2 linked regions of the Nitrobacter winogradskyi Nb-255 genome follow. The protein of the gene in region 1 interacts with the protein of each later gene in a pairwise test. Links are inferred from orthologs where the notes say so. Each region holds a gene or a part of one and is shown on either strand. Other genes may lie near its edges.

Evidence for each region.
Region 2: the proteins of uvrB (region 1) and uvrA interact in binary tests that used the Escherichia coli proteins (3 or more experiments, as listed by UniProt). The link is inferred for Nitrobacter winogradskyi Nb-255 from one-to-one orthologs.

Annotation. Positions count from the first base shown.
Region 1 is NC_007406.1:2,707,985-2,723,003, forward strand. The notes cover bases 7,399-11,043. They hold uvrB (excinuclease ABC subunit UvrB), read left to right. Parts: upstream 7,399-7,744; coding sequence 7,745-10,843; downstream 10,844-11,043. Other genes in these bases: NWI_RS18305 (hypothetical protein), read left to right, coding at 7,477-7,674. Outside these bases: energy-dependent translational throttle protein EttA, read right to left, coding at 1-725; NWI_RS12940 (hypothetical protein), read left to right, coding at 1,124-1,327; NWI_RS12945 (hypothetical protein), read left to right, coding at 1,444-1,638; NWI_RS12950 (L,D-transpeptidase), read right to left, coding at 1,776-2,894; NWI_RS12955 (hypothetical protein), read left to right, coding at 3,224-4,003; sseA (3-mercaptopyruvate sulfurtransferase), read right to left, coding at 4,130-5,008; NWI_RS12965 (GNAT family N-acetyltransferase), read right to left, coding at 5,194-5,787; NWI_RS12970 (hypothetical protein), read right to left, coding at 6,025-6,381; NWI_RS12980 (PAS-domain containing protein), read left to right, coding at 6,569-7,381; NWI_RS12990 (hypothetical protein), read left to right, coding at 11,126-11,461; NWI_RS12995 (hypothetical protein), read left to right, coding at 11,732-12,610; NWI_RS13010 (hypothetical protein), read left to right, coding at 13,855-14,313; NWI_RS13015 (ribose-phosphate pyrophosphokinase), read right to left, coding at 14,518-15,019. UniProt on the Escherichia coli protein: The UvrABC repair system catalyzes the recognition and processing of DNA lesions. A damage recognition complex composed of 2 UvrA and 2 UvrB subunits scans DNA for abnormalities.
Region 2 is NC_007406.1:1,709,855-1,724,799, forward strand. What follows is about bases 1,482-5,052. They hold uvrA (excinuclease ABC subunit UvrA), read left to right. Parts: upstream 1,482-1,870; coding sequence 1,871-4,852; downstream 4,853-5,052. Other genes in these bases: NWI_RS17920 (hypothetical protein), read right to left, coding at 4,888-5,052. In the rest of the region: NWI_RS08190 (single-stranded DNA-binding protein), read right to left, coding at 1-128; NWI_RS08195 (outer membrane protein), read left to right, coding at 586-1,362; more of NWI_RS17920, read right to left, coding at 5,053-5,175; NWI_RS16915 (BA14K family protein), read left to right, coding at 5,174-5,710; NWI_RS08210 (vitamin B12-dependent ribonucleotide reductase), read left to right, coding at 6,507-10,304; NWI_RS18590 (ImmA/IrrE family metallo-endopeptidase), read left to right, coding at 11,875-12,150; NWI_RS08225 (DUF2442 domain-containing protein), read left to right, coding at 12,162-12,410; NWI_RS17925 (hypothetical protein), read right to left, coding at 12,723-12,878; NWI_RS08230 (ROK family protein), read right to left, coding at 12,929-13,639; yghU (glutathione-dependent disulfide-bond oxidoreductase), read left to right, coding at 13,913-14,785; 3-oxoacyl-ACP reductase FabG, read left to right, coding at 14,834-14,945. UniProt on the Escherichia coli protein: The UvrABC repair system catalyzes the recognition and processing of DNA lesions. UvrA is an ATPase and a DNA-binding protein. A damage recognition complex composed of 2 UvrA and 2 UvrB subunits scans DNA for abnormalities.

The sequences.
Region 1 (15,019 bases):
CACGAGGAGTAGTTGCCCTCGTAGGGAATGCCCCGGCCGCGATCGAGTTCGAGAATCCAGCCCGTGACGTTGTCGAGGAAGTAGCGATCGTGGGTGACGATCAGGATCGCACCCGGATAATTGCGCAGGTGACCCTCGAGCCACGACACCGACTCGGCATCGAGATGGTTGGTCGGCTCGTCCAGCAGCAGGAGGTCGGGCTGGTCGAGCAGCAGTTTACATAGCGCGACGCGGCGGCGCTCGCCGCCGGAGAGCTTGGTTACGTCGGCATCATCGGGGGGGCAGCGCAGCGCGTCCATCGCCTGATCGACCTTGCTGTCGAGATCCCACAGGCCGGCGGCCTCGATCTCGTCCTGCAACCGGGTCATCTCGTCGGCTGTCTCGTCGGAGTAGTTCATCGCCAGTTCGTTGTAGCGATCGAGGATCGCCTTGTGCTTGGCGACGCCTTCCATGACGTTCTCGCGCACGGTCTTGGCGGGATCGAGTTGCGGCTCTTGTTCGAGATAGCCGACGCGGGCGCCTTCCGCGACCCAGGCCTCGCCGGTGTAGTCCTTATCGAGGCCGGCCATGATCTTCAGCAGCGTCGATTTACCCGAGCCGTTGACGCCGAGCACGCCGATCTTGGCGTCCGGATAGAACGACAGGTGGATGTTATCCAGCACCTTCCGGTTCGGCGGATAGGTTTTGGACAAGCCCTGCATGAAGTAGATGAACTGGCGCGCCATCGTGACCCCTAAACTGCGTGATATCCAAAACGTCGCGGCGACGGCGTTCAGAACGCTCTCTTCCGGCTTGCGGGGAGATCGTCAGGAAAACCTCAACCAGGCCGCACGCCGACCGAAGGCTTGCGCCTCTTGAAGCCAAAGTCGCTGAACAAGCCGCAGGGACCGGACTTCGGATTCAGAGGCTGGTTTCTGGAAAGTTTGCTGCCGCTGATGTAGCCGCGCGGCGGCGAAAGGGCAACCTTGCCTTAACCACACAGAAAGGTTGACGAAAGCAATAGTCCGTTTCGTCTCATTCAAACCGCCTTTTAATTGAATCGGTGAAGGATGGCGAGACAGCGCGTCGTGGCGTCCGAAAGCTCGCCGCCCGATGTGGCAGCATCACGTAAGGCAGTAACATCATGGCGACCAGCGTATCGGCGTCAGCCTCCAACCGGACCGAAAAGCAGGATCATCAGCGCGGACGGCTTCACAGCCTTCGCGCGCGATGGCGCGAATTCATCGCGATTGCGTTCAACTCCTACCGGCCCGAACTGCACTACATGCGCGGACCCGGACCCGCCTGGCGGGCCAAGCACGGCGAGAAACCGCCGATCCGCTCCTAGAGCGGATTCAACGCCGTTGAACAGACTCTGATGAACAGGCCGCGCCCCCGCAGGTGGCGCCAAGCAACATCGCCCATCGTCGCGCCGATCGGCGAAGCAAGAGGAAGGAACATCCGATGGCCGATTTCAGACCCCATTCCTTCTCCCAGGGAACGCCACGCCTCGATCATCGGCTGCGTGGGCTGGATCGCCGCTCAAGGCCGCCACATCCCGGCTACGAGGTCACTGGCAGCTATAGCCATTATTACATCGAGATGGTCGAGACCATCGCCGCATGGCTCAAGGGCGCGCGGATACGCTCGCCGCGATGAATTGAAGCATTTTCGAGTGAAGGCATGTCCTGGGGCTTGACCCCGAGGATGAAATACCGAGCCCCGTCAGGAGAAGCCACGCAGGCGACATCGTTGTCTCCCCCGCGTCGTGCGCGGGGGTGGATCGGACGTTGCTTCTACCGGACCGTTACCGGTTCCGGCAGCGGCGGCACCGAGGTCGGCTGAGTTCCGGGCAGGCTCGCCGTCTGCGGCGGTTGCTGGGCCGGCGCCCCGCTGGACGCAGGCGTAGAAGCGGTCGTGTCCGTGCGCGGCGGACCGCCCGGCATCACGACAACGCGCGTACCGACCTTTACGCGATCGAACAGATCCGACACGTCCTCGTTGAGCATGCCGATACAGCCTGAGGACACGAACTTGCCGATCGTCGAAGGCTGGTTGGTGCCGTGGATGCGATAGACTGTCGAACCGAGATACATGGCGCGCGCGCCCAGCGGATTGCCGGGACCACCCGCCATGAAGCGCGGCAGATAAGGCTGGCGTTCGATCATTTCGGTCGGCGGATGCCAGTCCGGCCATTCCGCCTTGCGGCTGATCTTCTGCACGCCAGCCCAGGTGAAACCGTCGCGGCCAACGCGCACGCCATAGCGGATCGCGCGATTGTTGCCGAGAACGTAGTACAGATGCGTGTTCGACGTATCGACCACAATGGTGCCCGCCGGCTCCTTGGTGGAGAAACTGACTTCCTTGCGGCGCAGCCTCTCCGGAAGCTGCTTCTCACCGCCCTGATCGACTTCGGGCTGCTCGTCCGGCGGCAGCGCCGACATCGGGGCCGGCCTGCCGTCCGCGCCGACGGGAGCCGGCGGCCTGAGGCCCGCATCCGATCCGCCGGTGGAAGCGACTGTTTCCGGCGCGCGGGTCGGATACTGATACGGCGGGGGGCCGGGCTGCCCGTAACGGGGATCGTCGGGCGACATCACCGGGCCCGGCGAAGGGGCGCGATTCGAATAGGCCGGCGAGGAAACGGGGCTGCCGTAGCGCGGATCGTCCGGTGACATCACGGGACCGGGCGGTGGCAACTCGACCGAATTGTGCCGCTGCATCGATTGATCGTCGGCCGGATCGAAATTGGGAAGCGCATCGACCGCGCCTGAACGGTCGTCTTCACCCGGATAGGCGGAGGGCGGCGTGGAATAGATCGGGCTCGGCGGCGGATATCCCTGCGCCGAGGCTAACGAGATTCCCCCTGCCCCTGCCGCGATCGCCGCAAAAACCGTCAGAATGCGTTTGATCATCATCGCCCTTGTATAAATCCAACTAGACACCGGATCGTTAACGGCGACATCGCGCAGGATCGCGGCGCATTCAAGACGATTCCCCCAAAAGCCTCCCGGACCGGGCATAATTCGCAGATCGCGGCGAACCGTGACCTTCGGGCATCACCGGCTGGCCTCGGCCCGTTCCTGCCCACGTCCCCGCGACGATTGCGGGAGGTGGTTTTGGGGGCGCGCAAGCTGGCCCGTTGCTGTATTCTCAACAGGCTCTGATTCGGCGGTCTGCCCCGTAATTCAGTCGCGTTGATAGCCGATTATCGTCAGAAGACACGCGGGAAGGCGCAACCGTACCCATGCTACCCGGCTTTCGCTCCTTATTCGTCGCGGTTACGCTGACGATCTCAATGCTGATCTTCGGCCTGGGGGCCGCGGCTTTGCTGCGAGCAACCCACGAGGAATTCGCAAGCCTGTCTCCCAAACAGACGCCCGACCTTACGTTCGGAACTGGAGAAACCCAACAACCGACGCTGGCCGTGCTGCAGGTCGATAAACCCGCCGCAGAGCCTGCCCCGCCGGAAGCAAGCCAGCACGAAGCACAGAGCGCGGAGGCCGCCTCGCCTGACGCGCGCCAGGAAACCGGTGCGCCCGCAGCCAACACACCAACAACGGATGCGCCTCCGGCCACGCCTACCGCAGACACACCAGCGGCTCCGGCCGAAGCGGCAGCGGCCGACGAAGCGCCGGCAGCTTCGCCGCCGCCATCAGGCCCCGTCCCGTCAGCGGCCGACACGACGCCCGCCAACGCACCCGCGCCGGAACCAGCGACAGGCCCAGGCGACGAGCCCGTCAAAGCAGGCGAAGCCGTCAAGCCGCCGGGCGCAACCACGACCCCTGCCGCGAAAAGCGATGCCGTCCCAACTGACGGGAAAACATCCGAGGCCGAAGAAACCACGACATCTCCGGTCAAGGATGACTTCAAAACACCCCTGCCAGGCCAACGTCCCGCGGAGGCCGCCAAGACGGGCGATCCCGTGCCGTCGGCCAGCAAACGCTCGTCCGCGAAGACGCCGCGTGCCGCCAAGCGTCATTCCTCCCATCACCACCGCCACAAGAACCGCCACTCGCATCGCTGATCCCGTGGCCTCTATCTTTATGTTTGGCGCGTTTTCTTCACACGAACGGGTTCCATCCTTAGGGCTCAAGCCCCAGGACATGCTTCGCTCGAAAACGCTATGGCCGCGGGTCGTCCCAGCGGTTTTTCAGGCGGGTCCGGTGGCGATCGGCGGTCCCTCCACCAGACCCCACTCCGACCATGATCCGTCATAGAGCGCCGAGCCCCTCGCGCCGAGACGGTAGAGCGCAAGCGTTAGCACCGCGGCCGAAACCCCCGAGCCGCAGGTGGTGACGACCGGCTTTGCCAGATCCACGCCGGCGCGAGAGAACGCGGCGCGGATGTCGTCCAGCGGTTTCATGACGCCGGTCCCGGGATCGAACAACTCGGCGTAGGACAGGTTGCGGCTGCCGGGGATATGCCCCGAGCGCAAGCCCTGCCTCGGCTCCATCACGGCGCCCGTGAAGCGAGCCGCCGCGCGCGCATCGACAAGCTGCTCGCGACATGACGACAGGTTGCTCACGAGTTGAGCCTTGTCGCGTACAAACAGCGGATCGAAGGTCGCGGTGAAGTGGCCCGGCTCCGGCGAAACCTTGCCGGATTCGACCGGACGGCCTTCCGCGCGCCATTTCTTCAGGCCGCCGTCAAGCACCCGGACACCGGCATGGCCGAACGACAGGAACATCCACCACGCCCGCGGCCCGGCAAGCCAGCCACCATTGTCATAAACAACGACCGTATCCTTCGAGGAAATTCCGAGCGCGCCGACATCGCGCCCGAACTGCGCGGCATCCGGATACATATGCGGAAGCGGCGATGCGCGATCCGATACGGCATCGACATCGAAGAACACCGCGCCCGGAATATGCGCGGCATAAAAATCATCGACCGCCAGCGGCAGCACGCCGGGCATCTTGAACGAGGCGTCGATGGCCTTGACCTCACCGAGATGCGCGGCCAGCCATTCGGTGGAAACGAGAGGGTCGTCGAGGGTGGGGTTCATGGCGATGTCCATCATGAGGCTCATAGCGTTTTCGAGCGAAGCATGTCCTCGGGCTTGAGCTCTAAGGATGGTCCGGTTCGCGTGAAGAAAACGCGTCAAACATAAAGATAGAGTCCTTCACCGTTTCCATGAAGCGGTGAAAGACTCTTATCAGATGCCGGAAACTAAGATGCCGGCAACAGGTCCGCTCGCGTGATGAGACGGCGGATCTATCGGCGCTTTTCATTGAGTTCGTAGGAGAGATGCGCCTTCACTTTCGGCCACTCCCCGGGAAGGATGCTGTAGACGACGGTGTCCCGCAGCGTCACGTTCGGTGACATCTGCCGATTGCGCAGGGTGCCATCCTGCCTGGCGCCGAGCCGCTCGAGGCCACGCCGGCTGACGTGATTGAAAACGTGAGTACGGAACTCGACGGCGATGCAGTTCAACTTTTCGAACGCGTGGGTGAGCAGCAGCAGCTTGCACTGGGTGTTGACCGCCGTGCGCTGAACCCGCTTCGCATACCATGTCGAGCCGATCTCGACGCGACAGCTCGCAGAATCGACGTTCATGTAGGTAGTCATGCCCGCGATCCGTCCCTCCGCATCCCGCACCGTGAAAGGCAGCATGGTCCCGGCTGCCTGTAGCGACAGCCGCCGCTCGATCTCGGCCGCCATTTTTTCCGGCGCCGGAACGAAGGTGTACCAGATCTTCCAGATTTCGCCGTCTTTTACCGCGTCCACAAGGGCTTCGCGATGATCCTGCGACAACGGCTCGAGCCGCGCATGAGGTCCTTCGAGGGTGACCGGCTGCAGCCAGGGCATAGCATACTCCGTTCCTTGTACCGCCATTTGCGCGATCGCGACGAAATTTGCAAAAGCAATTTTGCCTGACTTAACGTCGTGCCCGCGCGGCGGGACAAATACGGGCGGCTAGAGCCTTTTCGCTTCTGATGTAATCAGAAGCGAGGCTCTATATTGTTGTTTTGACGCGTTTTCTTCACGCGAACCGGTATCCACTTCGCTTGAAAACGCTCTAAGAAGCTGGACACGTCGTCTGAACTACTTCGCCTCCTGCTTCGCCGGAGTTTTTTTGTCCTCCTTCACCGGCGATTGCGGTTGCTTCCTGCTCGCCGCCTGAAGCTCGGCCACCGCCTTCCGCAAATCCGCAACCGTGCTCTCAAGCACCTGTATCTGCCGGTTGGCCGCTTCGATCTTCCGGCTGCTGTCGGTGACCTGTCTGGTAAGTGAGGTCTGCAGGAAATTGATGTTGCTCTGCAGGCAGCTTGTTCGCCGCTCCATCTTCTTTTCGACGGTGCATATCTCAATGCCGGGAACATCCTGGGCCAGGGCGGCGCCGGAACCGGGCATACAGAGGGGTACCATCATCAGCATCAACGGAAGGCTTCGGTTATTCATTGGACCTCTCATCTCACAATGAGTCCCTGACAGCCGCCTTGCGGGACGCTCTCAAGGGACGGGACATTCGTTTCAAATCGCATTCCGCCTCGTTAGACGCCGTTAACGCTAGCGATAAAAATCCCGGGATCGTGCAACCACTTGTCATCGAACCGGATTTAATCTCGTTCGGTATCATGGAACGGTGATGCGCATCGACTGGCGAATGATGTTGGGACCGGCTCTCGCGATGCTGATCGCAGGCGCGTCCATCTATGCCGATCACGAGCTCGCCGCCGTTCCGAACCTGTCCGCATTGTATATCTGTGTCGTCGCCCTCGCCGGCTCGCTTGGTGGAACAGCTTCCGGCCTGATCAGCGCCGGAATAGCTGTTCTGGCCTCCGCAGGTTTTCTAGGGGATGACAACGCGGCGGTGGCTGAGGGTTCCACCCTTCTGCATCTCGGCTTGCTGGCCCCGGCCGCCGGCGGCGCCGCCCTGATCACCGGATTGCTGCGATCGCGGATGATGAACGCGCTCGAACGGGAGCGTGAGCGGCACGCGACAGCAGCAAGGCTGACCGCCGCCCTCGACCAGACCGGCATCGGGATCGTCATGCTCGACGCGGACACCCGGGCCGAGTTCATCAACCGCGCATTCCGGCATTACTTTTCGCTCCCGGATGAGAAGGCCGACAGCAGGCCGCCGTTTATCGCACTGATGTATCATGGCCGCGATACCGGCGCATATGAACTGCCGCAGGATGAACTCAGCCATTTCATCGCCGAGCGCGTCCGCATGGTGCGCGCGGGCGATCCGACCCCGATCAATATCAAGCTCAGAAATGGCCAGGTGCTGCGCTTCATCTGCACGGCGCTTCCCGACGGCGGCCGGATGCTCAGCTATACGCCGGTGACCGATCTGATTCGCCGCACGGACGATCCGGCGGATGCCGACTATTATCTGTCGCTGCGCGGCGGCGACCGCCGCCTCCCGGTCCATCGCCTTCGCGCGGCGGAATAATCTCGCCGCGGAAAGAATGCGCCTGCCGGGATTCCATCGGGTATGGATCCGGACGTATGGTTGCGCATCGATCCACCTGGCCTGAGAATGCTCCCATGACACGCCCGATCGGACAGCAAGCCGTTCGCCGCCTCATCTGTTCCGGGTGCGGAACGGAATTCAATTGCGATCCATCCGGGAACTGCTGGTGCGCCGAGGAGCCCGGACGGTTGCCAATGCCGACCGAAGGCGGCGACTGCCTGTGCCGCGATTGCCTGCGAAAGGCCGTGTCGAGGTCATCGCCCAAGACGTGACCCCGGCGTCGATGCGCATCGGTGTGATTGCGCCCTTTCGTGCGCGCTGGATTCGCCCCATATTGCCCGCATGGCGAAGGCTCCCAATCCCCCTGAAAAACCCGGTAAAGCGCCGGGCTCACGGAAGTCAAAAGCCTCGACATCGCAAACCTCGAAGCAGCAGACCTCGAAGCCGAAGGCGCATCGTCCCGAAGTGCAGCCGATCGGGCCGGCGTTGGCCGACCTGCTCAATCCCGCCATCAACCGCGGCGACGCCGGCCTTGGGTCGGGAACCGGACTGCAACCCCCGCCGGACAATTCGTGGGACCGTCGCTCCGGCGGCGAAGCCGCGGCGCATCGCGCGCGGAGGTCAACGCGCGGCAAGAGCGACGCCACCGCGAAACGGGATGCGGCGAGCGCAACGTTCGAGAATCCTCCCCCTTCCCAACCCTCGAAGAGCGAACTTCGCTCGTCTCGGCGGCCGGCAAGGGGAATTGAAAGCGGCTTCGAGGAAGCACCACAAGCAATTTACGGCACATCGGCCACGATCCCGACGCTCGATCCGGAACTGGCGCGACAGCTGGGCATGCCGACCGCCGAGGACGACGAGGATGCCCTGGCGCGGCCGCCGCGCAGCAAGATGGAGGGCCTCGGCGTCAAGGCGACGGCGGAATCGCTGGAGGCGCTGCTGCGCGACGGCCGGCCCGAATTCAAGACAGGCGACGGCTCGCTGAAACTCTGGACGCCGCATCGCCCGCCGCGACCGGAGAAGAGCGAAGGCGGCGTACGGTTCGAGATCAAATCGGAGTATCAGCCCAAAGGCGACCAGCCGCAGGCGATCCGCGAACTGGTGGAAGGCATCCGGCGCAACGACCGCACCCAGGTGCTGCTCGGCGTCACCGGCTCGGGCAAGACCTACACCATGGCCAAGGTGATCGAAGCCACGCAGCGCCCGGCTCTGATCCTCGCGCCGAACAAGACGCTGGCGGCGCAGCTCTACGGCGAGTTCAAGAGCTTCTTTCCCGACAACGCGGTGGAATACTTCGTCAGCTATTACGACTACTATCAGCCCGAAGCCTACGTCCCGCGCACCGACACCTACATCGAAAAGGATTCCTCGATCAACGAGCAGATCGACCGCATGCGCCATGCGGCGACCCGTGCCCTGCTGGAACGCGACGACGTCATCATCGTCGCCTCGGTCTCGTGCATCTACGGCATCGGCTCGGTGGAAACCTACACCGCCATGACCTTCGCGTTGAAGCGCGGCGAGCGCATCGACCAGCGCCAGCTCATCGCCGACCTCGTGGCGCTTCAATACAAGCGCACGAGCGCCGATTTCACCCGCGGCACCTTTCGCGTGCGCGGTGACACCATCGACATTTTTCCCGCGCACTACGAGGACCGGGCTTGGCGCGTCAACCTGTTCGGCGACGAGGTCGAGAGCATCGAGGAGTTCGATCCCCTCACCGGCCACAAGCAGGACGAACTCGATTTCATCAAGGTCTATTCCAATTCGCACTATGTGACGCCGCGCCCGACGCTGGTGCAGGCGATCAAGAACATCAAGGTGGAGCTGAAGCAGCGGCTCGACGAACTGCATGCTCAGGGCCGCCTTCTGGAAGCGCAGCGGCTGGAGCAGCGCACCACCTTCGACCTCGAAATGATGGAGGCCACGGGAAGCTGCGCCGGCATCGAGAACTATTCGCGTTACCTCACCGGCCGCCGACCGGGCGAGCCGCCGCCGACGCTGTTTGAATACGTCCCCGACAACGCGCTGGTGTTCGCCGACGAAAGCCACGTCAGCGTGCCGCAGATCGGCGGCATGTTCCGCGGCGACTTCCGCCGCAAGGCGACGCTGGCCGAATACGGCTTCCGCCTGCCCTCCTGCATGGACAACCGGCCGCTGCGTTTCGAGGAATGGGACATGATGCGGCCGCAGACGATCGCGGTCTCGGCCACGCCGGGCGCGTGGGAGCTGAACGAGAGCGGCGGCGTGTTCGTCGAGCAGGTTATCCGCCCGACCGGCCTGATCGATCCGCCGGTCGACATCCGCCCCGCGCGCACCCAGGTCGACGACCTCGTCGGCGAGGTGCGCGCCACCGCGGCGAAAGGCTACCGCTCGCTCGTCACCGTGCTGACCAAACGCATGGCGGAAGACCTCACCGAATACCTGCATGAGCAGGGCATCCGCGTCCGCTACATGCATTCGGACATCGACACCATCGAGCGCATCGAGATCATCCGCGATCTCAGGCTCGGAGCGTTCGACGCGCTGGTCGGCATCAACCTGCTGCGCGAGGGCCTCGACATTCCGGAATGCGCGCTAGTCGCCATCCTCGACGCGGACAAGGAGGGCTTCCTGCGCAGCGAGACCTCGCTGATCCAGACCATCGGCCGCGCAGCCCGCAACGTCGAAGGCCGGGTGATCCTCTATGCCGATCAGGTCACCGGATCGATGCAGCGCTCCATCGCCGAGACCGACCGCCGCCGCGAGAAACAGGTGGAGTACAACACCGCCCACGGCATCACGCCGGAGAGTATCAAGAAGTCCATCGGCGATATCCTCAACAGCGTCTACGAGCGCGACCATGTGCTGGTGGAAATCGGCGACGGGGGCAAGGGAAATTCCTGGTCGGACGACGCGATCGCGATCGGCCACAATTTCGAAGCTGTTCTCTCCGATCTGGAAACACGGATGCGCGAGGCCGCCGCCGACCTGAACTTCGAGGAAGCCGCAAGACTGCGCGACGAGGTGAAGCGGCTGCGCGCCACCGAGCTTGCCGTCGTCGACGATCCCACCATCAAGCAGCGCGGCGTCGCGGCGAAGGCTGGCAGCTACGCGGGCAAGAAGAAGTACGGCGACGCAGCGAACCTGCCGGCGCGTCTCGACAAGGCGGCGCAAGGCACGGCAGCCGGCAAGTTCGGCAAACGTGGCTCGTCAACCTCGAAAGTCCACAAGCCCTCGCTCGACGAGATGGGCATCGCCACCTGGCATGAGGTCAAACCGACCGGCGCGCGGCCGAAGCCGCGCAAGCCTACGCTGGATGAAATGGGCCCGGGAACGGAAAGCCGCATCTATCAACCAACCTCGACGCGTGAAGCCGGCCCGGAGTTCGGCCCCGGCCCCCGCTCGACCGGCGGCGCGCCGGGAAAACGAGGCGGTTGGAAGAACAATCGAAAGCGCTAGCAGAACAATCATTGCAGAGATGTTTCATGCTTTTTGACATACTCAAGCAGAGTGTTCACCCACCATGGGCTCAATCGTCCGAGGCCGTCCGGCATGGCTTTGTCATAAGCCTTATATCGCCGCGATCCAGCCTGACACTGTTATAAAAGTTCTCGACCGGGCCGGATCTCACAAGGCATAAAGAATAGCTCATCAAAAGCTTGCTCCACAGCTATCACTCCTTCACGTGAAGGTTTAGAGCGCCGGCACCCTATTCAAATTTCATCAAACAAGGATACCTTCATGGCGGACGCTGATCTCGACGTCATCATCCGGCGGCTCGCGAAGCAGCAGCACAAAAGCCTGATCGCCGCGGTCAAGGCGCGACGCGACCGCTATCTCGCCCTCGCCGCCAAGGCGAAGGATGCCGCCGGCAGGCAGCGATTACGGCAGATGGCGAAGCACGCGTTCGAGGAAGGCGCCGCCGCCGCAAGGCGAATGCAGATGTCCGCCGACAACGCCGCCGACAGCTATGCACGCGCGATGCGGCGGGCGGCCGACAGGCTCGCGACGGAACAGGCTGCAACGCCGAAGAAAAAATCCGTCAAAGCAACGAAACGGAAAGCCGGGAAGAGTTGAATACGCACGATGCTTCTCGCCGCGTCGGCTTCAACACCTTCAGTTCCGATTTCAGCACGCGTTTGACCGCTTGGCGTTCCGCGGCATCGATCGAGGCCGGCGTCACCGCGGTCGCGGGCGAGGCAGGATTCACCATAATGATCGTATAAGATAATGATCGTATAAGACTTCACGCTGACGTGTATTTTCCCACGCGCCATAATTTCGAACGAACGCGGCGGCAGTGTGCTTCTTCGGAATCGGCGGGCTGGCGGAACCATGGCTTCATTAATGCGACGTGCTGCTGGTTTACTGCTTCTGGTGGCCGCCGCCGGCTGGACGACCGGGACATTGCCGGCGCGATCGGAAGCACCTGACAATCGAGACAACCGGCCGGAGCAGGCCGCGTTCCCTGGCGAACAGCCCGTAGATTCCAACATCGACTGGAGCCAGCTCGATGTCGATGGCTTCACCCTGACCGAGGACATGCCCCCGCAAGTCCTTCGTTCGCAGCGTTCGGCCCCAGCCGCATCGGGCGAAGGTCTCGCCTGGACCTCACATGACAAGGCTGACGGCTCAGCCGCCCTTACCGCGAAACGTTCGGTTTCATCGCTCTGGAACGCGCAGGTCGGAACCGACCTGACCGTCATTCGCCAGCCGTCGCCGCTGACGGCTTCGGAACAGGCGGCGGGCAGACTTGCAGCCAATGCTCCCCCGTCGCGGTCCTCGGGGCAGGCATGGGCGGCCGTCACCGCGCCCGGCCTGGGGCGGATCTGGGACAAGACCGCGCTTGAAGCACGGATCGATCCCGCCCGCGATCAGACCATGCTCGATACCTCGCTCAGCAAATCGCTGCCCCTCAGCGATGGCCGTTACGCGCTGACCCTCCGGAACGGCTACAACATCATTCAGCAGGACGCGTTGTCGGTCCCGGGCATCAAGGGAACGCGACATTACAATACCGACCATTCTGCCAGGCTGAGCGTCACCGACACCGGCACCAGCCTGATCGCGGGGCAGTCGCTTTCATCGACCGATAGTAGATGGCTTCGCAGGATCGGCGCCGAGCAAAAGCTCTCCGACGGCCTCAGCATCACCGGCGCGGTCAGTGAAACGCCGCAAGGACCGCTGAACGCGAGCCTGACCGCAGCGTTCAGGCGCAAGTGGTGACCCCCGCCGGGCGGCCTGATTTCAGGAATTCAACGCTGCCCGCCGCAGATCGGCCCCGATGTCGTCAAAATCGGCGGTCCTGATAGCAGCACCCTAGAGCATGATCCGAGCAAGTTGAATCGGACCATGCTCTAGAAATGGTTGTCTGGTCGCATTTTCTTGCGGCGAACCGGTATCCACTTCGCCGGAAAGTGCTCTAGGCCGGATCGACATTCACGGCAGCCAGATCAGGGCTGCGGCCAGGTGAACGAAGCCCGTGAAGTGAACGGTTCGCCTGTCGTAGCGGGTGGCGAAACGGCGGAAGTGCTTGAGACGGTTGAAGCAGCGCTCGATGCGGTTGCGGTGCTTGTAGAGACCGGCGTCATGCGGGATGATGATTTTGCGCGTCCTGTTTGAGGGGATCACCGCTTCGGCGCCCATGCCGGCGATGAGTGCACGCAAGGCGTTGCTGTCATAAGCCTTGTCGGCCAGCACGGCGTCCCCGGCCTGGGCTTCGAGCAGCGCGGGGGCTTGTGTGATGTCTCCGACCTGCCCGGCGGTGACGATGAAACGCAAGGGTCGGCCCAGCGCATCGGCGAGCATGTGGACCTTGGTGGTCAGTCCACCTCGGGAACGCCCCAGCGCCTGATCCTTGGCCCCCCTTTTCCGGTAGCCGCCTGCTGATGGGCTCGAACGATGGTTGAGTCGAGCATCAGATACTGGTTGTCGCGATCGGCTGTCAGGGTGGAGAACACCCGTTCCCACACACCGGCATGGCACCACCTGCTGAACCGCCGATGCACCGTCTTCCAGCGACCATAGCGCTCCGGCAGGTCACACCAGTGCGCGCCGGATCGCAGCACCCACAGGCAGCCGTTCACAAACAACCGATTATCCGATCCCGTCCGTCCCGGATCAGAGGCCTTGCCTGGCAGCAACGGTGCAATCTTCGCCCACTGATGATCGCTCAGCTCATACCGCTTGATCCCCATCGTGCAGCTCCGTGTCAGAATCACGGAACCCTATGAATCAGCGATCAGACCGCCTGGGAATCCTGAATGTCGATCCGGCCTAGCGCGTACTCGGCAAAAGTGGATACCGGTTTTGCGATCAGAATACGCGCCGATCCGGTTCATGTGAAGAAAACGCGTCAAACAATCATCCAAGGCTTCGCTTCCGATTCAATCAGAAGCGAAAATGCTCTAGTATAAACTCGTCGTGCGGGGACTTCCGCGCTCGCTCAACGCGAAACAGGGAACAAGCCGATGAACGCCACTCCATCTGAAACAGCCGAAACAAGCGCGACCGAAACCGACTCGAACCTCGCCGCCGTCTCGGAGGTGGAAGCGGGTATTCGCGATTTCGTGCGCAACGATATCGCCTATCTGCGCCGGCCCGCCGCCGGGGCAGCGCCGGCCGCCGGCGCTCCACCCGCCGCCAGCGCTCCGAACGCCGACGTCAAGCTGGAGCCGAGCACGGAAGCGACGGTCAACAACGTCAATTCGCTGATCCAGCGCGTCGCCGGAACCTCGCTCGCCGAGATCGAGAACCTCGTCACCGAACTTGAGAGCCTCCGGGACCTGCTTCATGCGGAAGGACAAAGGGTTCAGCGCGAAATCTCGGGCTATGCCCAGTTGAGCCAGGCGGCGATGAAGTCGACCCGGATCATCGCGGACAACGTCGCGCAATGGAAGCGCACGGCGGAGAACCTGCGCAGCGAGTAGCGCCTATCCGCTCAGGAATCATGCTCCTGCGGCGATGACATTAAAGTTTGATCCAGATTGTGTTTGGATCAGACTTTAGAGCGGCGGCCGGTCAAATGGAACCAGCGCCGCCGCTCCAGTTAATTGATTGAGCATCGGATTTATCCCGAAACCGGTTCCCACTTTCGGGTCCGATGCTCTAATGTCCGTGTTCGGCTTTGCCGTTCAGTCGAACAGGCTGGATACCGATTGCTCGGCAGCCGTGCGGCGGATCGCTTCACCGATCAATCCGGCGATCGACAGCAGCCGGATGTTGCCGGTCTTGTTCACGGCGTCGGTCGGCTGGATCGAGTCGGTAATGACCAGCTCTTTCAGTTTCGAGCCGGCGATGCGCGCGGCTGCGCCGCCGGACAGCACGCCGTGGGTGATGTAGGCGTAGACGTCCCGCGCGCCGTTGGCGAGCAGCGCGTCCGCGGCGTTGACCAGGGTGCCGCCGGAATCGACGATGTCGTCGATCAGAATGCAGGTATAGCCCGCGACGTCGCCGATCACGTTCATGACCTCGGACTCGCCGGCGCGCTCGCGGCGCTTGTCGATGATCGCCAGCGGCGCGCTGATGCGCTTGGCAAGCCCTCGCGCGCGCACCACGCCGCCGACGTCGGGCGACACCACCATCAGGCTGCCGAGTTCGAACCGCTCCTTGATGTCGCGGACCATCACCGGAGAC
Region 2 (14,945 bases), 1.0 Mb from region 1 along the record:
CTGTCGCGCCAGCTTTCCGAGGTGGCGATCCGCAGGTTGGCGATCGGGCGTCCGTCCTGAGTCCGCTTGATCTCCGGGTCGGCGCCGAGATTGCCGATCAGAATAACCTTGTTCACGCTACCCGCCATCGCCGTTCTCCAATTGTCCCGTCCCGATCGCTAGCTCAAACCGGCGATAGCCCAAACAGGCGTTCCACTTCAAATCCCTGCCCTCTATCCAGCCGTGGCAGGCGTTCAGGCAAGCTTACACTCCCCTCGCCGCGCCGAGAGGCCGATCGAAGGGTTATCCACGATCGAACACCTCGTATATGGAGTTCTATATTTGTTCTCAAGTGGGGAAAGGCGGAAATCTGCTCAGGTTCTCGCGGTATTGGCCTTGGTTTCCCCCACCTTCAGCACACGGGGTTTCCCCCACCTTCAGCACACGGGCCGAACCAATTTGAGCTAACCGATTTGAGCTAACGTGTTGCATTTGAGAGACGGCATTTTGTCGCGTCGGAGAGTATAAATGATTCACAAATTTCGGGGTGAATACCGGCGCTCGCGCTTTAACGGTTGAAATTAAAGAATAATCAGGGGGATCGAAATGAGCAAGCTACTGATCGGAGCCGTCAGCGCTCTTGCTATTGGCCTCGGCGCTGTTGCGCCAGCCGCCGCGGCCGACCTTGCTCCACGTCCCTATACGAAGGCCCCTCCTCCAATGATGGCCGCAATCTACGACTGGAGCGGCTTCTACATCGGTGCGAACGGTGGCTGGGGATCGAGCAGGAATTGCTGGGACTTCACGACGCCCGCAGGTGTTTTCGTCGCGAACGAAGGTTGCCATAACGCAACCGGCGGCACGGCCGGCGGCCAGATCGGCTATCGCTGGCAGGCCACCAACTGGCTGTTCGGCCTCGAGGCTCAAGGCAACTGGGCTGATCTGAGCGGCCGCAATGTCAGCCTCGCCTTCCCGGCTTTCACCAACAACAGCAATTTGAACGCGTTCGGCCTGTTCACCGGCCAGATCGGTTACGCCTGGGATGCCACCTTGCTCTATGTGAAGGGCGGCGCCGCCGTGACGTCCAACCGATACCGGAGCCTTGTTACCGCGACCGGCGTTCAGGCAACCGACAGTGTCAACAACAACCGCTGGGGTGCGGTCGTGGGCGTCGGCCTGGAATACGGGTTCGCGCCGAACTGGTCGCTCGCCTTCGAGTACGATCACATCTTCATGGGCAACAGCAGGCACACCTTCACCAACAATGGCGTTGCCGGAGCCGCCGGTACGCTGTTTGGAACGGACAACATCAGCCAGGACGTGGACATCGTCACCGCGCGCATCAATTACCGTTGGGGTGGCCCCGCCATCGCGCGGTACTGATCGCGCCTGATCCGATTTCCCTGGTAAACTCCTCAAGGCCGGCTTTCGCCGGCCTTTTTTTTGCGTCGGGATCCAGTGCGTGTTCGCAAGAATCGCCAGGGCGGGCGGCGATGAACCGTGGCCGGGTCTCCTTTGCGATGAAATAGTTTTAGAGCATTTTCCGGCGAAGTGGATACCGGTTCGCCGCAAGAAAATGCGACCAGACAACCATTTCTAGAGCATGCTCCGATTCAACTTGATCGGATCATGCTCTAGAGCCTTTCCGTTTCTGATAAATCAGAATCTGGCTCTATGATTTTGATTTAGTGCGCTTTCTTCATGCGAACTGGTGTCCGCTGTGCTTGAAAACGCGCTTGATCATCGCGGCCCTCTGGAAATCTCCCGCTGTTCTATCTACGTTCCACGGACTGCCACAACGGATTGCTACAAACGGCGCCACTCCGGGGATTTCGACCGGCGCGGCGCGCCCAAGCGCGGCGCGATTCTGGCGCCTGGATAAAGCCCTGTCATGGACGAAGTCATAAAGGCCAAGCGGCAACAATCGAGCCCCGCGAGTCGCGCCATCACGATCCGCGGCGCGCGCGAACACAATCTGAAGAACGTCGATCTGGAGATCCCGCGCGATAAGCTGGTGGTGTTCACCGGCCTTTCCGGCTCCGGCAAGTCCTCGCTGGCGTTCGACACCATCTATGCCGAAGGCCAGCGGCGCTATGTCGAGTCGCTGTCGGCTTACGCGCGTCAGTTCCTGGAGATGATGCAGAAGCCCGATGTCGATCAGATCGACGGGCTGTCGCCTGCGATATCCATCGAACAAAAGACGACGTCGAAGAACCCGCGCTCCACCGTGGGAACCGTGACGGAAATCTACGATTACATGCGGTTATTATGGGCGCGCGTCGGCGTGCCCTATTCGCCCGCCACCGGCCTGCCGATCGAGAGCCAGACGGTGTCGCAGATGGTTGATCGGGTTTTGGCGCTGCCTGATGGCACGCGGCTCTATCTGCTGGCGCCGGTCGTTCGCGGCCGAAAGGGCGAATATCGAAAAGAACTGGCGGAGTATCTCAAGAAGGGCTTTCAGCGCGTCAAGATCGATGGCTCGTTCCACGAGCTCGCCGACGCTCCCGCGCTGGATAAGAAGTTTCCGCACGATATTGACGTGGTGGTCGATCGCATCGTCGTCCGGCCGGACCTAGGCCAGCGGCTGGCTGAGTCGTTCGAGACGGCCTTGAAGCTCGCGGAAGGGCTGGCGGTGATCGAATATGCGGATGCCCCTCCTCCGCTCCCCCACGGCGCGGGCGACAAGAAGAAGGTCGCGAAGATTCACGACAGGAGCGGGCCTGAACGCATCCTGTTCTCGGAAAAGTTCGCGTGCCCCGTGTCCGGCTTCACGCTTCCCGAGATCGAGCCGCGGCTGTTTTCGTTCAATAATCCCTACGGCGCTTGCCCGAAGTGCGGCGGTCTTGGTGTCGAGCAGCATGTCGATGAAAATCTGGTCATCCCCAACAGGGAATTGACACTGCGCAAAGGCGCGATCGCACCGTGGGCGAAATCGTCGTCGCCGTACTACCTGCAGACGCTCACCGCGCTCGGAAAATTCTACAAGTTCGCTCTCGACACCAGATGGAAGGATCTGCCGAAGAAGACGCAGGCCGCGCTTTTGCATGGCTCGGGCGACAACGAGATCAGGTTCTCCTATGAGGACGGCGTGCGCTCCTATGAAACCAGGAAGCCGTTCGAAGGCGTGATCCCCAACATCGAGCGCCGTTATCGCGAGACCGAAAGCGAATGGGCGCGCGAGGAGCTCGGGAAGTATTTCTCCGATGTGCCGTGCGATTCCTGCAAGGGCTATCGACTCAAGCCGGAGGCGCTCTGCGTCAAGATCGGGGGCAAGCACATCGGCGAGATCAGCGAACTGTCGGTTCGCGGCGCCGGCGAATGGTTCGAGACGGTCCCGACAATGCTCTCGGCGCAGCAGAACGAAATTGCCGGTCGCGTCCTCAAGGAGATCCGCGAACGGCTGTCGTTTCTGCTCGACGTCGGCCTTGGCTATCTCACGCTGTCGCGCGCTTCCGGCACGCTGTCCGGCGGCGAGAGCCAGCGCATTCGACTTGCTTCGCAGATCGGCTCAGGCCTCACCGGCGTGCTTTATGTACTGGACGAGCCGTCGATCGGACTGCACCAGCGCGACAATGCCCGCCTGCTTGAAACCCTGAAGCGGCTGCGCAATCTCGGCAATACCGTGATCGTTGTCGAGCACGACGAGGATGCCATCCGCCTCGCCGACCATGTGCTCGATATCGGCCCCGGCGCCGGTGTTCACGGCGGCCACATCGTCGCGCAGGGCACGCCGGCCGACATCATGCGCAATCCCAGATCGCTGACCGGCAAATATCTGACAGGCGAGCTGTCGGTCGAGATACCCGAGCGGCGGCCGCCGAACCATCGCCGCACCATCAAGCTGGTCAACGCGCGCGGCAACAATCTGAAGAACGTTACCGCGGAAATTCCGCTCGGCCTGTTCACCTGCATCACCGGCGTCTCCGGCGGCGGCAAGTCAACGCTGCTGATCGACACGCTTTACAAAGCGATCGCGCGGAAGCTGAACAATGCGAGCGATCCCCCCGCGCCCCATGACCGTATCGAAGGCCTGGAGCATATCGACAAGATCATCGACATCGACCAGTCTCCGATCGGGCGCACGCCGCGCTCCAATCCCGCGACCTACACCGGCGCCTTTACGCCGATCCGCGAGTGGTTCGCCGGGTTGCCGGAAGCCAAGGCCCGCGGTTATGCGCCCGGCCGCTTCTCGTTCAACGTCAAGGGCGGGCGTTGCGAGGCCTGCCAGGGCGATGGGGTCATCAAGATCGAGATGCACTTCCTGCCCGATGTTTATGTCACCTGCGACGCCTGCAAGGGCAAGCGCTACAATCGCGAAACGCTTGAGGTGCTGTTCAAAGGCAAGTCGATTTCGGACGTGCTCGACATGACGGTCGAGGAAGCCGCCGAGTTTTTCAAGGCGGTGCCGCGCGTGCGCGACACCTTCTTGACGCTGCAGCGCGTCGGCCTCGGCTACATCCGTGTGGGACAGCAGGCGACCACGCTGTCAGGCGGTGAAGCGCAGCGCGTCAAGCTCGCCAAGGAACTGTCGAAGCGAGCGACCGGCCGCACGCTTTACATTCTCGATGAACCGACAACCGGCCTGCATTTCCATGACGTCAAGAAACTTCTTGAAGTGCTGCACGAACTGGTGGCGCAAGGGAACACGGTTGCGGTGATCGAGCACAATCTCGAAGTCATCAAGACCGCGGATTGGGTGATCGATCTCGGCCCCGATGGCGGCGACGGAGGCGGCGAGATTGTTGCCTGGGGAGCCCCGGAAGACATTGTGAAAGCGCCGCGCAGCCATACCGGAAAGTTCTTAAAGCCGATTCTGGAAAAGGCAGGAAAGCCAAGGCGGCATAACCCGAATGCGAGTGAAGCGGCCGAATGACGCACGGCCGCGCAATCTTGTGAACGATGAACTCATCAATGAAGATTTATGCCCAAGCGTCTTGTCAGAAAGATATTTTCAGGGATTTTTTCGTTGAAACGGATGCGCGCACCGGAGATGGAACATGACCATGGCGGCCGTTGCGGAACTCCCCAGTTGTCGCCACGTTTGGTTCGTGGAGCGAAGCCTTCGATTGGAATACCTGAACATGGAGTTACGAATATGTTCCGTTTCAAATCCGTTTTAGCGGCGACCGTCATCGCTTTAGCGCCGCTGGTCGTTGCGTCGCCGAGCTTTGCACAAGGATGGGGATCAAAAGCCATGGGATTCTCTGGCGGCGGCGCCCGCATTGGCGGCGGCAGCTTCATGGGTGGTGGCCGACATTTCGGCGGCGGTGGCCGACACTTCGGCGGCGGCTGGCGCGGGGGCGGGCGCATGGGCTGGGCCGGTCGGGGTTGGGGAGGCCATCGAATCGGCTGGGCGGGACGTGGCTGGCGCGGGCATCGCATCGGCTGGGGTGGACGCGGATGGCGTCGTGGCTGGGGTGGAGGTTGGGGAGGTGGATTCTACCCCGGTTTGATCGGCGGCGGCCTGTTGGGCGGAGGCTTGTGGGGCAGTCCATGGGGATGGGGCTGGGGTGGAGGTTGGGGACCGGGATTAGGTTGGGGATCACCCTTCTATTCCGATTACGGGTATGACGACGGGTATTATGACGACGGCCCGGCTGTCGCTCCGACAGTGGTGCGAACCAATGGCAGAGATGTCACCTACTGCCAGCGGCGATTCAAATCATACGACGTGCGTTCCGGGACCTACCTGGGGCGCGACGGCAGACGACATGCGTGTCCAAGACGCTGATAGCTTTCGCCAATTACGGCTTTAGCTTCCCGGAGCGGTGCGAAACCACCGCTCCTTTTTCTTTTGCGTCGCTTCTTTCCTTCTCTTCGGCCCCTGCTGCGCCCCGAGTCGCTGCCTTTAGCAACCCTTCGCCTGCCTTGTGAACAGCGGGCGAAATTCATTCCGAGTCGGTGATTTCAAGGATTTGCCGTTGGGAATCCCCGCAGACTCACTGATACTTGAAGCAACTCTAGGCCAATGCGATCCTTGGCCTCCCTCCCTTTTCCACCATATTTAGTGTTTGTTTCACAAGTTTGCACTAACCCTTGACGCATGTAAGGGAGTCGCCCTAGCTTCGATCTGTCCGGCGCGAGGGTTTCTTGGGTTCCCGCCGGGCGCTCCTAGGAGCGTTTTCAAGCGAAGTGGACACCGGTTCGCGTGAAGAAAACGCGTCCAATCAAAATCATAGAGCCCGCTTCTGATTTTATCAGAAGTGGAAAGGCTCTGAAGATCAAGATCGGGCTACTCCATCCGCCGGTAGAGGCAGCGGATGGTGGAATGATGTCTGCCTCCGAGCCTTGGCATCAGGAGCCTTGGCATCAGGAGCGTTGGGCGTCAGGAGCACGAAAAGCCGGATCGAAACTGGCTCAAATGGGGATGCGAGGCGTTGAGTCCAAGACCGCCTCGAGGCTGAAGGTTCGGAAGTGAAACCGGACTGAACAGGTCGGTACACCGGCCGAACCGCGGGCGCGAAGTTCGCGAAGGGAAACCGCCGCTGCCGCACAAGCGGTGACGGACAGTTACGGGGCACGAAGCAATGCGATTCGAACGGCGCTACACCACGGACGGCCAATCACCCTATGCCGGGATTGATTTCCGGCTGACGACGAGCGAGATCCGAAACCCGGACGGCTCGGTGGTGTTTCGGCTCGAGAATGTGGAAGTGCCGGAGTTCTGGTCTCAGGTCGCGTCCGACGTATTGGCGCAGAAGTATTTCCGGAAAGCTGGCGTCGCGGCGCGCCTGAAGAAGGTCGAGGAGGAAACGGTCCCTTCGTGGCTGTGGCGCTCGGTGCCCGATACCGATGCGCTTGCCGCCCTCCCCGAAAGCGAACGTATCGTCGGTGAGACCTCGGCGAAGCAGGTCTTCGACCGGCTGGCCGGCTGCTGGACCTATTGGGGGTGGAAAGGCGGTTACTTCACCTCTGAAGACGACGCGCGGGCTTTCCACGACGAACTCCGCTGCATGCTGGCGCGCCAGATGGTGGCGCCGAACTCCCCGCAGTGGTTCAACACCGGCCTGCATTGGGCCTACGGCATCGACGGTCCCGGCCAGGGCCACTACTACGTCGACTTCAAGACCGGCAAGCTGACCAGGTCGAAGTCGTCCTACGAACATCCGCAACCGCACGCCTGTTTCATTCAGGGCATCGAGGACGACCTCGTCAATGAAGGCGGCATAATGGACCTGTGGGTGCGCGAGGCGCGCCTGTTCAAATACGGCTCCGGCACCGGCTCCAACTTCTCGCGGTTGCGCGGCGAAGGCGAACGCCTCTCGGGCGGCGGCCGCTCCTCAGGCCTGATGAGCTTCCTCAAGATCGGCGACCGCGCGGCGGGCGCCATCAAGAGCGGCGGCACCACGCGTCGCGCCGCCAAGATGGTTGTGGTCGACGCCGATCACCCTGATATCGAGCAGTATATCGACTGGAAGGTGAAGGAGGAGCAGAAGGTCGCCGCCCTCGTCACCGGCTCCAGGATCAACCAGAAGCACCTCAAGGCGGTGATGCGCGCCTGCGTCAACTGCGAGGGCTCGGGTGACGACTGCTTCTTGCCGGAGAAGAACCCCGCGCTGCGCCGTGAGATCAAGCTCGCCCGCCGCGCCCAGGTGCCTGACAACTACATCAAGCGTGTCATCCAGTTCGCCCGGCAGGGCTACAAGGAGATCGACTTCCCAGTCTACGATACCGACTGGGATTCCGAGGCCTATCTCACCGTCTCCGGCCAGAATTCCAACAATTCGGTGTCGCTGAAAGACGACTTCCTGCGCGCGGTCGAGACCGACGGCGACTGGAATCTGATCGGGCGCACCAACAGGAAGGTGACGAAGACCCTCAAGGCGCGCGAGCTCTGGGAGAAGATCGGCTACGCCGCCTGGGCCTCGGCCGATCCCGGCCTGCACTTCAACACCACGATGAACGACTGGCACACCTGCAAGGCGTCCGGCGACATCCGCGCGTCGAATCCGTGCTCGGAATACATGTTCCTCGACGATACCGCCTGCAACCTTGCCTCCGCCAACCTGATCACGTTCTACGACACCGCCTCGAAGCAGTTTGACGTCGAAGCCTATGAACACACCGTGCGTCTCTGGACCGTCGTGCTGGAGATCTCGGTGCTGATGGCGCAGTTTCCGTCGAAGGCGATCGCCGCGCTTTCCTATGAATTCCGCACGCTTGGTCTCGGCTTCGCCAACATCGGCGGTCTCCTGATGACCATGGGCCTGTCCTATGATTCGCGGGAAGGCCGCGCGCTGTGCGGTGCGCTGTCCGCGATCATGACCGGCATCGCCTACAGGACCTCCGCGGAAATGGCCGGCGAACTCGGCGCGTTTCCCGGCCACAAGAAAAACGCCGGCCATATGCTGCGCGTCATCCGCAATCACCGCCGCGCCGCGCACGGTCAGGCGCACGGCTATGAGGCGCTCGCGGTCAACCCGGTGCCGCTCGACCACGCCTCCTGTCCGCAAGCGGACCTGATCGCCCACGCGACCAGGGCGTGGGATGATGCGCTCGCGCTCGGCGAACAGCACGGCTATCGCAACGCCCAGGTCACGGTGGTGGCGCCGACCGGCACCATCGGCCTCGTGATGGACTGCGACACCACCGGCATCGAGCCCGACTTCGCGCTGGTGAAGTTCAAGAAGCTGGCCGGCGGCGGCTACTGGAAGATCATCAATCGTGCGGTGCCGGAGGCGCTGCGCGCGCTCGGCTATCGCGAAAGCGAGATCGCCGAGATCGAGGCCTATGCGGTCGGCCACGGCTTGCTGTCCAACGCGCCGGGCATCAACGTCTCCACCCTGAAGGCCAAGGGATTCACCGACGAGGCCATCGCCAAGGTGGAAAAGGCGCTGCCGACCGCGTTCGACATCAAGTTCGCTTTCAACAAATGGACGTTCGGCGAGGACTTCATCCGTGACACGCTCGGCGTCGACGCCGACGCCCTCGCCTCGCCGGCCTTCGACCTGCTCGCCGCGATCGGTTTCAGCAGGCGCGAAATCGAAGCCGCCAATGTGCATATCTGCGGCGCGATGACCGTGGAAGGCGCGCCTCACCTCAGGGCCGAGCACTATCCGGTGTTCGACTGCGCCAACCCCTGCGGCAAGATCGGCAAGCGCTATCTCTCGGTCGAAAGTCACATCCGCATGATGGCTGCGGCGCAGCCCTTCATCTCGGGCGCGATCTCGAAAACCATCAACATGCCGAACGACGCCACGGTGGACGACTGCAAGTCGGCCTATCTGCTGTCGTGGAAGCTCGCGCTGAAGGCCAACGCGCTCTATCGCGACGGATCGAAACTGTCCCAGCCGCTCAACTCGCAGCTCATCGTCGATGATGACAGCGACGACGACGCGATCGAGGCGCTGATGGACAAGCCGATGGCCGCCCGCACCGCACAGGTGGCGGAAAAGGTTGTCGAGAAGCTGGTGGAGCGCATCGTCGTGCTGCGCGAGCGCGAAAGGATGCCGGACCGCCGCAAGGGCTATACCCAGAAGGCCGTGGTCGGCGGCCACAAGGTCTATGTCCGCACCGGCGAATACGACGACGGCCGCCTGGGCGAGATCTTCATCGACATGCACAAGGAAGGCGCTGCGCTGCGCTCCTTCATCAACAACTTCGCCATCGCGGTGTCGCTCGGCCTGCAATACGGCGTGCCGCTGGAGGAATATGTCGACGCCTTCACCTTCACCCGCTTCGAGCCGGCGGGACCGGTGCAGGGCAACGACTCGATCAAGTACGCGACCTCGATCCTCGACTACGTATTCCGCGAACTCGCCGTCAGCTACATGGGCCGCTACGACCTCGCCCATGTCGATCCGTCGGAGACCGGCTTCGACGCGCTCGGCAAGGGCGTGGCCGAAGGCAAGACGCCGGAAGGCCAGCAGGCCACCCGCTATGTCTCGAAGGGCCTGACCCGCTCACGCACCGACAACCTCGTCGTCATGCGCGGGGGCAATGATGCACGGGGGTCTTCGTCCTCAGCCGCCGGCGACGGCGGCGCGCGTACTTCCGTCCCCTCCCCCCTCGCAGGAGAAGGCCGGGCCGCAGCGGCCAGCGTCACGGCCCTCTCATCCTCGCGCGCGGGCGATACGCTCGAAGGCGCGGCCGCGCTGAAGCAGGAGACTGGTCATGATCTCTCGCCGACCGAACGGCTGGAGCAGCAGCAGAGAAACAAGGTCGCCGCGCCGGCAATCGCACCGACCAAGGCCGAGCGCCGCGCCGAAGCGAAGGCAAAAGGCTACGAGGGCGAGATGTGTCCGGAGTGCGCCAACTTCACGCTGGTGCGCAACGGCACCTGCATGAAGTGCGATACGTGTGGAAGCACGACGGGGTGTAGTTAGGAGACAGATAAATGATTAAATTCATTCCGTCAGAAGACATTGATAAGATTGCGTTAGCCCATCGCCGCGCATTGGGCTTCCGAGATGATCAGATGATCGACGGAATGACTCTTAATTACCAAGCTCAAGAAACGCTATCCTGAGTTTGACTACCGGCGAGTACCGAACGGTTCACTCAACAGTGCTGATGCACAGTGGGATGACCGCAAAAAGCTAATAACCCTTACTGAAGTGAACCGCCCCGAGTTTGCCGGAGGCTGTTTGGTTTGAGTCACGCCGCCATGGCTGTCTCGTCGAGCATGGCGTAGTAGCGCTCCTCGGCTTCGGCCGGCGGGATGTTGCCGATGGGCTCCAGCAGCCGGCGATGGTTGAACCAGTCGACCCAGGCGAGTGTGGCGAACTCGACCGCCTCGAAGCTCCGCCACGGCCCGCGCCGATGGATGACCTCGGCCTTGTATAGACCGTTGATCGTTTCGGCGAGCGCGTTGTCGTAGCTGTCGCCGACGCTGCCGACCGAAGGCTCGATGCCCGCCTCGGCCAGGCGCTCGGTGTAGCGGATGCTGACGTATTGCGAACCGCGATCCGAGTGATGGACGAGACCAGCCTTGCTGGCGGGGCGCCGTTCATGCAGCGCCTGCTCCAAGGCGTCCAACACGAAGGCGGCATGAGCTGCGCGGCTGACGCGCCAGCCGACGATCCTGCGAGCATAGGCATCGATCACGAAGGCGACATAGACGAAGCCCGACCAGGTGCTCACGTAGGTGAAGTCGGATAGCCACAACATGTTTGGAGCTGGCGCGTGGAAGACCCGGTTCACGTGATCGAGCGGGCACGGAGCTGCCTTGTCCTGCACGGTCGTGCGGATCGGCTTGCCGCGGATGACGCCCTGCAGGCCGAGATCAGCCATCAGGCGCTCGACGGTGCAGCGAGCAACCGGGATGTTCTCCCGGTTCAGCTGCCGCCAGACCTTCCTCACGCCATAGACCTCGAAGTTCTCGACGAAGACGCGCTCGATCTCAGGCTTCAGCCTCAGGTCCCGCTTTGCCCTTGCCGACAGCTTCGTGGGATCGGCGCGCTTGGCGAGGTCGTCATGGTAGGTCGAGGGGGCGATCGGCAGCACCCTGCAGATCGGCTCGACCCCGTGGACCTCTCGGTGACCGTCGATGAAGGCGATCATGTCTTTGACCGGCGGTCGAGCTCCGCCATCGCAAAATACGCCGACGCCTTGCGCAGGATCTCGTTCGCCTGCCGAAGCTCACGGTTCTCCCGCTCCAGCGCCTTGAGCTTCTCGGTGACCTCGCTCGGAAGACCGGCGCGCGTGCCGCTGTCGACCTCAGCCTTCTTCACCCACTCATTGAGCGACTGCGCCGTGCAGCCGATCTTCGTCGCGATCGAGGAGACCGCGGCCCACCGGGACCGATGCTCCTTCTCGTGATCGAAGACCATCCGCACCGCGCGGGCCCGCACTTCCGGAGAAAACCGGTTCCTCGTCTTGCTCATCATGGCTCCACCTTCTCAAGGTTGGGAGCCTCCGGCAAACTCGGGGCGGTTCAAAGCGACTTTTGAGGGCATGAACCAAAAAAAGCCGCGGAGTCTGTTTGCCGTCGTCCATGAAGTTGGGCATGCGTTATTAGGTCATAAGGGTATTCTCAACCGTGGTCCATCAAGCGTTGTTGCCGCATCGTTGTCCTCTAATCTCAAACGAATGGAGCATCAAGCGAACTCATACGCAGGTTTTTTGATGCCTGATCACTCAGGACTCCGAACTATGACCATTGACCAAATTATCAAAGCTTATAACGTCAGCAGCGAGGCCGCGCGAATTCGGTGGTCTCAATTTCGCTAGTCAGTCACAAGATGAACATTTCGGCATCTAGCGTTCGTTTCGACGAACATACAATGTGGGTCGAACTGACTGACGGTCGCACGCTCGGCGTGCCGCTGGCATGGTTTCCGCGGCTCTTGAGGGCGACACCCGCGCAACGCGACAAGGTCGAGATCAGCCGCGTCGGGCTGCACTGGGACGACCTCGACGAGGACATCTCGATTGCAGGGATACTGGCCGGACGCGGCGATGTCACGCATCGCCCGGATCATGCGGCGTGATGCTTGCAGTGCTGAAGCCAAAGGGTAGCATGCCTCGCTTCGATAACCTTGTCGAAGTATTTGGAATGGACAAGGCGTTTCCAGATCGCATCTGGCCCCGCGACAAATGCTCTCGCGAGCGAAATTTTTAAAGTGTTGAAGCTCCGCAACTCGCCAAACCCACGCTTTCAACACTACATCGACGACAACAATTGTCTCACCTTATAAACGTACTCAAAACTAGTCTATCGCACGTGCGTCACAAAGCCGAATACGTACGCCGCCGGGCAACATACCCTCACCCCCGGCGAGCTCATCCCATACCCAGCGTCATCAAATGCCGAGGTGTTTGATAACCGCCAATCCGGCGAAGAAAGCAACCAGCAGTAGCGCGCCGATTATGACGTAGACGTTCTTGCGGCGTTTGCTCATACTTGGCGCCCCGTTGTATTCTCGCGTCGAACTGCGCCATTCCCTGAAATCGTTCATTGTTCAAACCTCCGTCGCCGCCGGCCGTAAGCGCCACGCGCAGGAAGCGATTAACGCACCCTCGCCCGCGCGTCCACACTGCTCTGATCCCATAACCGGAAACCGCCCTCGAACGCATCGGCATTGTCGCCGCGCCGCGATTTCGGCGGCAGCTTTTCGAGATGCCTGGCGTTACCCCCGCCGATCAGCACCTCGTCCGGTTCGAGCGCGGCCGAAAGCTGCGCGATGATGTCGAAGACATGCTTGCGCCATTTCTTGTCGCCGCTGTGCTTCCGCCCCGCCTTCCCGGCGTAATCCTCATAGGTTTTACCCTTCCGGTATGGCAGGTGAGCCAATTCCATCGGCTCCGGTTCGCCGTCCGCGATCATCGCGGAGCCGAGCCCGGTGCCGAGCCCGAGAAACAGCATCCGCCCGCCGCGATAGCCGCCGAGCGCCTGCATCAACGCATCGTTGACGACGCGGGTCGGCTTGCCGAACGCCTTCTGAAAATCGAATCCTTTCCACCCCACGCCGAGATTGACGGGTTCGCGCAGCGGGCGATTTCCGCAGACCGGGCCGGGATAGCCGATCGAAACGACGTCGAAGGACCAGTCCTTCGTCAGCGCCTTGATCTTGCGCACCATCTCTTTCGCCGTGAGACCGGGTCCGGATTCGAACTTGCGCGGGACGCGGTCCGTGTTGGTCATCATCTTGACATTGGACCCGCCGACGTCGATCGCGAGAATGGTCGGGTTCATCCGGCTGGAGCGTGCTGCCTTCATGGTCCGTCCTCGAAACATCTGATGCGCGGCCAGCGGCGCTTCAAAAGTGCCGATCTCAACCGCCGGCGCTTCTCGATTGCTCTCCGCTTGCGGCCGTTCAAATTCGGGCCTAACTAGAGCCTTTCCGCTTCTGCTTGAACAGGAGCGAGGCTCTAGATTGTTGTTTTGACGCGTTTTCTTTCCGCGAACCGGTATCCACTTCGCTCGAAAACGCTATAGCCGCGGTATCCTGCCTGTCTCACTATCATGCTCGCTGTTCCGGAGTGCCTCTTGATGACCGACGCCCCCTATATGCCGCCAAAAGTCTGGACTTTCGATAAAGAGAATGGGGGCAGATTCGCTTCGGTCAACCGGCCGACCGCCGGCGCGACCCACGAAAAGGTGCTGCCCGTCGGCAAGCATCCCTTCCAGCTTTATTCGCGGGGAACGCCGAACGGCCAGAAGGTCACGATCATGTTCGAGGAACTGCTCGCACGCGGTCACGCCGGCGCGGAATATGACGCGTGGCTGATCCAGATCGACGGCGAGCAGTTCGGCTCGGGGTTTGTCGAGGTCAATCCGAATTCGAAGATTCCGGCGCTGGTTGACCGTTCGAGACCCGTGCCGTTCCGCGTCTTCGAGTCCGGTGCGATTCTCCTGCATCTTGCGGACAAGTTCCGCGAGTTCATCCCCAGGGCGACGGCGGCGCGCGCGGAATGCCTGTCCTGGTTGTTCTGGCAGATGGGCAGCGCGCCCTATCTTGGCGGCGGCTTCGGGCATTTCTACCACTATGCGCCGGAGAAGATCGAATATGCCATCAATCGCTTCGCGATGGAAACGAAGCGGCAGATGGATGTGCTCGACCGCCGGCTCAAGGACAACGAGTATCTTGCCGGCAACGAGTACACGATCGCGGACATGGCGGTGTGGCCATGGTACGGCGGCTTGGCCGAGGGCAGGCTCTACGGCGACAGCGCAACCTTCCTCGACGTCCAGAGCTACAAGAACGTGCAGCGCTGGACGGCGCAGATTGCCGCACGGCCCGCGGTGAAGCGCGGCCGCATCGTCAACCGCACCTCCGGTGATCCCGCAAGCCAGCTTCACGAGCGCCACGACGCCTCGGATTTCGAGACCCGGACGCAGGACAAGCTGGCGAAGCAGGGTTGAGACCCGCCCTCTTTCATTAGCAGCCGTTCCGGGCTGGAGGCTCATGCAATGCAAGGAAAGGTCATCGCCGTCACCGGAGCTTCCGGCGCGCTGGGCAAGGTGGTCGTGGATGCCGCCATCACGCGCGGCGCCAGGGCGGCCTGCATTAACCGGGCTGTGG